Regions from separate parts of the Streptomyces sp. NPDC055287 genome, predicted to be linked through region 1. Evidence: riboswitches for the same ligand, from Rfam matches in the RefSeq annotation. Region 1 holds a riboswitch; the other holds the start of a gene.

The links. Region 1 has a riboswitch for glycine ahead of gcvP (aminomethyl-transferring glycine dehydrogenase). Riboswitches for the same ligand answer to the same signal wherever they lie in the genome.
Region 2: another riboswitch for glycine. It lies ahead of gcvT (glycine cleavage system aminomethyltransferase GcvT); the one in region 1 lies ahead of gcvP (aminomethyl-transferring glycine dehydrogenase).

The regions. Positions count from the first base shown of each region.
Region 1 covers NZ_JBSHNE010000007.1:280,874-285,156, forward strand. The annotation lists gene gcvP (aminomethyl-transferring glycine dehydrogenase) at 1-2,426, opposite strand, end outside; glycine riboswitch at 2,662-2,758, opposite strand; gene ACWIHY_RS14800 (PRC-barrel domain-containing protein) at 2,873-3,238, shown strand; gene ACWIHY_RS14805 (DNA polymerase IV) at 3,166-4,283, opposite strand, start outside.
Region 2 covers NZ_JBSHNE010000002.1:567,221-571,503, forward strand. The annotation lists gene glyA (serine hydroxymethyltransferase) at 1-805, opposite strand, end outside; gene gcvH (glycine cleavage system protein GcvH) at 825-1,205, opposite strand; gene gcvT (glycine cleavage system aminomethyltransferase GcvT) at 1,264-2,379, opposite strand; glycine riboswitch at 2,415-2,514, opposite strand; glycine riboswitch at 2,515-2,612, opposite strand; gene ACWIHY_RS05860 (AAA family ATPase) at 2,740-3,456, shown strand; gene ACWIHY_RS05865 (enhanced serine sensitivity protein SseB) at 3,576-4,283, shown strand, end outside.

The DNA.
Region 1 (4,283 bases):
TTCGGACCGGTGTAGAGCACGGGGTAGTGCGGCTCCAGGCGCTTGGCGATGTAGTTCGCGGCCAGCACAGCCACCTGAGTCGCCCGCTTGAGCCCCTCGCCGCCCATCAGACGGACGTACGCCCACGAGATCGGCAGAATCCCCGCCGAGCCCCACGGAGCGGCCGAGATGGGCCCCACACCCGTCTCGGGACCGGCGGTCGGCTGGAGCGGGTGGTTCGGCAGGTACGGCGCGAGGTGGGCGCGTACGCCGACCGGGCCGACGCCGGGGCCGCCGCCGCCGTGCGGGATGCAGAAGGTCTTGTGCAGGTTCAGGTGCGAGACGTCGCCGCCGAACTTGCCCGGCTTGGCGAGGCCGACCAGCGCGTTGAGGTTGGCGCCGTCGACGTACACCTGACCGCCGGCCTCGTGCACCGTCGCGCAGATGTCGGCGACGTGCTCCTCGAACACCCCGTGCGTGGACGGGTAGGTGATCATCAGCACCGACAGCTCGTCGCGGTACTGCTCGATCTTGGCGTGCAGGTCCTCGACGTCGACCTCGCCGTCCTCGCGGGTCTTGACGACGACGACCTTCATGCCGGCCATGACCGCGCTCGCGGCGTTCGTGCCGTGCGCGGACGACGGGATCAGGCACACCGTGCGCTGGTCGTCGCCGTTGGCCCGGTGGTACGCCCGGACCGCCAGCAGACCCGCGAGCTCGCCCTGCGAACCGGCGTTGGGCTGGATCGACACCGCGTCGTACCCGGTGACCTCGGCGAGGCGCTCCTCCAGCTCGTGGATGAGCGTGAGGTAACCCTGCGCCTGCTCGACGGGCGCGAAGGGGTGGACCGCCCCGAACTCCGGCCAGGTGACCGGCTCCATCTCGGTGGTCGCGTTCAGCTTCATCGTGCACGAACCGAGCGGGATCATACCGCGGTCGAGCGCGTAGTCGCGGTCGGCGAGCTTGCGCAGGTAGCGCAGCATCGCGGTCTCGGAGCGGTGCTGGTGGAAGACGGGGTGCGTGAGGACCGCGTCGGTCCGCAGCAGACCCTCCGGCAGCGCGTCGGCCGCCTTCGCGTCGAGCGCCTCGATGTCGGCGTCGACACCGAAAGCCGCCCAGACCGCGGAGATCTGTGCGCGCGCCGTCGTCTCGTCGCAGGCGATGGAGACGTGGTCGGCGTCGGCCAGGTACAGGTTGACGCCGACCTCACGGGCCGCGGCGACGACGTCGGCCGCCCTGCCCGGGACGCGGGCGGTCAGCGTGTCGAAGTACGTACCGTGCACGACCTCGACGCCGCCGGCGCGCAGTCCCTCGGCGAGGAGCGTCGCGTACCGGTGGGTGCGGCGCGCGATGCCGCGCAGGCCGTCGGGGCCGTGGTAGACGGCGTACATACCGGCCATGACCGCGAGCAGGACCTGCGCGGTACAGATGTTGCTGGTGGCCTTCTCGCGGCGGATGTGCTGCTCACGCGTCTGGAGCGCCAGCCGGTACGCCTTGTTGCCGTCCGCGTCGACGGAGACGCCGACGAGCCGCCCCGGGAGGCTGCGCGCGAACTTCTCGCGTACGGCCATGAACCCCGCGTGCGGGCCGCCGAAGCCCATGGGGACACCGAAACGCTGGGTGGTGCCCACCGCGATGTCCGCGCCGAGCTCGCCGGGCGAGGTCAGCATCGTCAGCGCCAGCAGGTCGGCGGCGACCGTAACGATCGCCCCGAGCTCGTGCGCCTGCTCGATGACGGGCTTGATGTCGCGTACGGCGCCGGAGGCACCCGGGTACTGGAGCAGGACGCCGAAGACACCACGCTCGGCCACCTCGGCCGGAATGCCGCCGGACAGGTCGGCGACGACGACCTCGACCCCGGTCGGCTCGGCCCGGGTCTGGATCACGGCCACGGTCTGCGGCAGCGTGTCCGCGTCGATGAGGAAGACGCCGTTCTTGACCTTGCCGACGCGGCGCGCGAGCGACATGGCCTCGGCGGCGGCGGTGCCCTCGTCGAGCAGCGAGGCGCCCGAGGTCGGCAGACCGGTCAGGTCCGCGACCATCGTCTGGAAGTTGAGCAGCGCCTCCAGGCGGCCCTGCGAGATCTCCGGCTGGTAGGGCGTGTACGCCGTGTACCAGGCCGGGTTCTCCATGACGTTGCGAAGGATCACCGGCGGCGTGAAGGTGCCGTAGTACCCGAGCCCGATCATCGGGGCGAGCACCTGGTTGCGGTCGGCGAGCGTGCGCAGCTCGGCCAGCACTTCGGCCTCGGTGCGCGCGTCGGGCAGCCCGAGCGCCTCGGCGCTCTTGATGACGTCCGGCACCGCGGCCGCGGTCAGCTCGTCGAGCGAGCCGTACCCGACCTGGGCAAGCATCTTGGCCTGAGCTTCGGCATCGGGCCCGATGTGGCGCTGCTCGAAGGGGATGCCACGCTCAAGCTGTGAGAGCGGAATGCGGTTTGCGGTCATCTGCGGAAGGCCTCCTGGTCTGACGCGACCTGCGAGGGGCACCACGGCACGGGTACCCGGACGGCCTCCCCCTCTGTCATCTCAACCTGAGAGCTTCACCGGAAGACCGTGCGGACGTCGCTGACGTCGAGAGTCGTTCCGGCTTTCACCGTCGGTGAGGACGGGGTCCGCGACAGGTGCTGTGCTGTCCTCCAGCACATTCCCGTCCGACGCCCGCCCTGCTTTCCAGAGTGACCTCGTCCGTGCGGTACGTGGGCCTGAGAGATTCCGGGGAGGATTTGCTCCTTCGGCGCCTCCGGCACGTTCACCGGAGACTCTCCCGCACGGGGTCAGCAGCCATTGGCCAGCCTACCAGCGAGGCCCGTCATGGATCCCTCGAGTGGCCGAGTCCACAGTTGTGCACTTTCGTAGGGTCTACGGAGCAGCTGCGATCAGTTGGAGGGACCGTGCAGACCGACATCGATCCGCGCAGCCTGATCGGCCGCAAGGCGTACGACCGCAACGGCACCAAGATCGGAACGGTGGACGAGGTCTACCTCGACGACGCCACCGGTGTGCCCGAATGGGCCGCGGTACGCACCGGCCTCTTCAGCCGGGACGCCTTCGTGCCCCTGGAGCCCAGCAAGTTCGTCGACGACTCCCTGCGGGTGCCCTACGACCGCGCCCTGATCCGGGACGCCCCCGACTTCGGTGTGGGCCGCCACCTCTCCCCCGAGCAGGAACTACAGCTCTACCACCACTACGGGCTCGACATCTCCTCCCCCGCCCCCGACCGGGACTTCGGGCGGCTGGCCGGCGACGACCCGGCCTGATCCGCGGACGCCCGCACCAGCGGGAGCGGGTCCGACGGCGCCAGATCCGGATCGTCCACCCTGAAGGTCCTCACCCGCCCCGGCGGCGATGTCGGCTCCTCGAACCGCACGGTCACCCTCCCCACACCACTGCCCTGCACCCACCCCGCTCCGTACTCGGCGTGCCGCACGTCCTGCCCGGCCAGCCACCGGCGCTCCACCGGCGGCCCGGGCACCGGCGCCGCCGGCTCCCCTCCGCCGCCCGGTGCCGCGCCCGCCGTCCCGCCGGACTCCTCGCCCGCCTCCGCCTCGGCGTCGGCGCGCTCACCCGCCGCCTGCGCGAAGAGATCTTCCTGAGTGAAGTCGGCAAGCCCGGTGACGCCTACGCCCAGCAGGCGCACACCGCCCGTGGTGTCTACCGCTTCGAGCAGCCGACCCGCGGCCTCCCGTACGACCGCCGGATCGTCGGTCGGCCCCCGCAGCGTCTCCGAGCGTGTCAGCGTCGAGAAGTCGTACCTGCGCACCTTCAGCACCACGGTCCGGCCCGAGCGCCCGGCGGCCCGCAACCGCTGCACGCACCGGTCGGACAGCCGTACCACCTCGTTCCTGACCCGGACCCGGTCGTGGAGATCGACCTCGAAGGTGTCCTCGACCGACACCGATTTCGCGTCCCTCTCGGCCACTACGGGCCGCTCGTCGTGCCCGACGGCCATTCGGTACAGCGAGAGCCCGTGCGCCTTTCCCAGCAGCCGTACGAGCTCGTCCTCGCCCGCTTCCGCCAGGTCCGCGACGGTCGTCATCCCCGCCCGCCGCAGATGCTCCCCGGTGGCCGGCCCGACCCCGGGCAGAATCCGCACCGGCATGGGCCCCAGCAGCTCCCGCTCGGTCCCCGGCTCTATGAGGGCCAGCCCGTCCGGCTTGGCCTGCTCCGAAGCGATCTTCGCCAGCATCTTCGAGCCCGCGAGCCCCACGGATCCCGTGAGTCCCGTGACGGCCCGGATGTCGGCCCGCAGCAGCTCTCCGGCCCTGCGGGCCGAGGCCGAGTCGTCGGCCACCCCGCCCGCCT
Region 2 (4,283 bases), on a different contig from region 1:
CGGCGATGACGTGCTCCAGCGGGCCGCCCTGCTGTCCGGGGAAGACCGCCGAGTTGATCTTCTTGGCGAGGTCGGCGGTGGAGAGGATGACTCCGCCGCGCGGGCCGCCGAGGGTCTTGTGCGTGGTCGTGGTGACGACGTGCGCGTGCGGCACCGGGTTGGGGTGCAGGCCCGCGGCGACCAGACCGGCGAAGTGCGCCATGTCGACCATGAGGTACGCGCCGACCTCGTCCGCGACGCGGCGGAAGGCGGCGAAGTCGAGCTGACGCGGGTACGCGGACCAGCCGGCCACGATCAGCTTGGGCTTCGACTCCTTGGCGAGGCGCTCGACCTCGGCCATGTCGACCTCACCGGTGGCGTCGTCCACGTGGTACGCGACCACGTTGTAGAGCTTGCCGGAGAAGTTGATCTTCATGCCGTGGGTCAGGTGCCCGCCGTGCGCCAGGTTCAGACCCATGATCGTGTCGCCGGGCTTCAGCAGCGCGAACATCGCGGCGGCGTTGGCCTGGGCGCCCGAGTGGGGCTGGACGTTCGCGTGCTCGGCGCCGAAGAGGGCCTTGATGCGGTCGATGGCGATCTGCTCGACCACGTCGACGTGCTCGCAGCCGCCGTAGTAACGGCGGCCGGGGTAACCCTCGGCGTACTTGTTGGTGAGGACGGAGCCCTGGGCCTCCATGACCGCGACCGGAGCGAAGTTCTCCGAGGCGATCATTTCGAGGGTGGACTGCTGGCGGAGCAGCTCGGCGTCGACGGCGGCGGCGACGTCCGGGTCGAGCTCATGCAGGGGAGTGTTGAGAAGCGTCATCACGGTCCCGTTCGAGGTCTTAGTTGCCGGAGGAGAGGGCGTCGTACTCATCGGCGGAGAGCAGGTCGGCCGGCTCCTCCGCGACGCGCACCTTGAAGAGCCAGCCGCCCTCGAACGGGGCGGAGTTCACCAGCGACGGGTCGTCGACGACGTCCTGGTTGGACTCGACGATCTCGCCGGTCACCGGGGAGTACAGGTCGCTGACCGACTTGGTCGACTCCAGCTCGCCGCAGGTCTCGCCCGCGGTCACCGTGTCGCCGACGGAGGGGAGGTCGGCGTAGACGACGTCACCGAGCGCGTTGGCCGCGAACTCCGTGATGCCGACCGTCGCGACGCCGTCCTCGACGGTCGACAGCCACTCGTGCTCCTTGCTGTAACGCAGCTGCTGGGGGTTGCTCATGACCTGAATTCTCCTGTACGCGGGGGAGTGCTGATGAACGGGGAGGTTGTGCGGGGGGTCACTTCTGGCGCTTGTAGAACGGCAGCGCGACGACCTCGTACGGCTCATGCGTACCGCGAATGTCGACGCCCACACCGGAGGCGCCGGGCGCAGCGTGCGCGGCGTCGACGTACGCCATGGCGATCGGCTTGCCCAGCGTCGGAGACGGGGCGCCGGAGGTGACCTCGCCGACGACCTTGCCGTCGGCGACCACGGAGAAACCGGCACGCGGGACGCGGCGGCCCTCGGCGATCAGGCCGACCAGCTTGCGCGGAGGCGCGGTCTCGGCGCGCTCGGCGGCGGCCTCGAGGGCGGCGCGGCCGACGAAGTCGCCCTCCTTCTCGAACTTCACGACCCGGCCCAGACCCGCGTCGAAGGGGGTCAGCGCGGTGGTCAGCTCGTGCCCGTACAGCGGCATGCCCGCTTCGAGGCGCAGGGTGTCGCGGCAGGAGAGGCCGGCCGGTACGAGCCCGGCGTCCTTGCCCGCCTCGGTCAGCGCCTGCCACAGCTTCTCGGCGTCGGCGGGGGCGACGAAGAGCTCGAAGCCGTCCTCGCCGGTGTAGCCGGTACGGGCGATGAGCGCGGGGACACCGGCGACGGTGCCGGGCAGGCCCGCGTAGTACTTCAGCCCGTCGAGGTCGGCGTCGGTGACGGACTTCAGGATGCCTGGGGACTCGGGGCCCTGGACGGCGATCAGGGCGTACGCGTCACGGTCGTCCCGTACGACGGCGTCGAAACCGGCGGCGCGCTCGGTGATGGCGTCGAGGACGATCTGGGCGTTGCCCGCGTTGGCGACGACCATGTACTCGTTCTCGGCCAGGCGGTAGACGATCAGGTCGTCGACGATCCCGCCGTCCTCCTGGCAGATCATCGTGTAGCGGGCGCGGCCGAGGCCGACCGTGCCGATGTTGCCGACGAGGGCGTAGTCGAGGGCGTTCACGGCCTGCGGGCCGGTGACCGTGATCTCGCCCATGTGGGAGAGGTCGAAGAGGCCGGCACGGGTGCGTACGGCGTTGTGCTCGTCGCGCTCGCTGGCGTACCGGAGCGGCATGTCCCAGCCCGCGAAGTCGGTCATGGTCGCGCCCAGCGAACGATGCAGCGCGTCGAGGGCGGTGTGACGGGGGACATTGCTCATGTGTGGGGCTCCCAGGGCATGACAGGCGAGGACAATCCTCCCCATCTGTCATCGGAACCTGAGAGGTTCACCGAGAGAGTCCCGGCTTGCACCTTGGGTGGAGCCGCGACGAAGCGGCCCGCTTTTCAGATCTGCCTCGCCCGCGCGGTACGGGGCCTGAGAGATTCAAGGGAGGAACTTGCTCCTTCGGCGTCCTCGGCACACAGTGCTTCGGACTCTCCCGCGCGGATTCAAGCGGCCGGTATGCAGTTGGCGCGCACATCATTGCACGGAAATGGACTTGTGACGCATTACCTTTTCTTTACACTTCTTGGGCAAGGGTGGGGGGAAGGGTGGGGGACACCCGACAGGGGGAAGACGATGACGTTCCAGCAGCCAGGCGTGTACGCGACGACCGCGGGCACCACACACCGTGCGGTGCCCGCTCAGCAGGGCGTGGCCGTGCCCGTGCCGGTGCCCGTCAGGTCGGCCGCCCGCCGGCCGGAGCCGACCGTGCGCGATCTGCGCGAGCGCGAGGGGCGCAGCCCGCGGGCACTGGGCTTCGACGCCGGTGACACGGTGGTCGTGTCCGGCCTCCCCGGCAGCGGAAAGAGCACCCTGATCCGGCGTACGGCGAGCGCGGCGGCGCACCGCATCGACTCGCAGGACGTGCGCGAGCGCTGGGAGGCGCGGATGCCGCGCCTGCTGCCGTACGCCCTCTACCGGCCGCTGGTCCGCGCGGCGCACTACGCGGGCCTGCGGCGGGCGCTGCGCTCGGGCGACGGCGTCGTGGTGCACGACTGCGGTACGCAGGCCTGGGTGCGGCGCTGGCTGGCGCGGGACGCCCGCCGCCGCGGCGTCGCGCTGCACCTGGTGCTGCTCGACGTCACGGCCGACGTGGCGCGGGCCGGACAGCAGGAGCGGGGCCGCGGCGTCTCGGGTTACGCCTTCGCCCGGCACCGGCGGGCGGTGGGCCGGCTGGTGCGGGACGCGGAGGCCGGCCGGCTGCCGGTCGGCTGCGCGTCGGCGGTGCTGCTGGACCGGGACGCGGCGGGCGCGCTGACGATGATCGACTTCCCGGCCCCGGCGCGCACGTAGCGAGGGCCCACGGGCCTACCCCGCGCCGCTCGGCGGCACTGTCCGGCCCGTCCGGCGTTCGGGGAGCGGGGCCCGGGGCTGAGCCCCGGGGCACCCGTGCCCCGCGTTAAAGTCGTGCCGTGGACTACCCAGACTTTCCCGCACCGGCCCACCCTCACGGCGGCAACGGCTGGCCCGGCAACGAGCTCGAAGAGGTCCTCGGCGCCTCGCTCGGCAACCCCGCCGCCGGCGGCCGCATAGTCGAGGTGCTGGGCCGCAGTCAGGTGTGGGTGCCGCTGCCGAACGGCGGCGGGCCCGACTCCCCGAACCTGGACCTGCCCACCCTGCAGATCCACGGCGAGGCGTACGTCCCCGTGTACAGCTCCGAGGAGCAGCTGCGCCACTGCGCCGGGCCCCACATGTCCTTCACCGTCGCGCCCGCCCGCGAGTTCGCCCGCGGCCTGCCCCCGCAGCTCGGCATCGCGGTGAACCCGGACGGCGCGGTCGGTGTGCCGCTGCCGCCGCCCGCCGTCGCCGAGCTCTGCCGGGCCGGCCGTACGCCGCTGGACGGGCCCGCGAGCGGCGGCCGGGTGCGGCTCTTCGAGCCGGACTGGCAGGAGGAGCCGGTCGACTTCCTCGCCGCCGCCGCCGGGGAGTTCGAGGAGAGCGGTGTGGTGCTGACCGCCCGCCGGGCGCTCGCGAGCGTCGAGGGCGGGTCCCCGGTGCTCTTCGTCGGCGTGCAGCTGTCCACCTGGGAGGGCGCCGACCGCAACGCCCCGATGGACGCCCTCGGCCGGGCGCTCGGCCGGGTCCGGGTGCCCTGGGAGGTCAGCCTCGTCCTGCTGGAC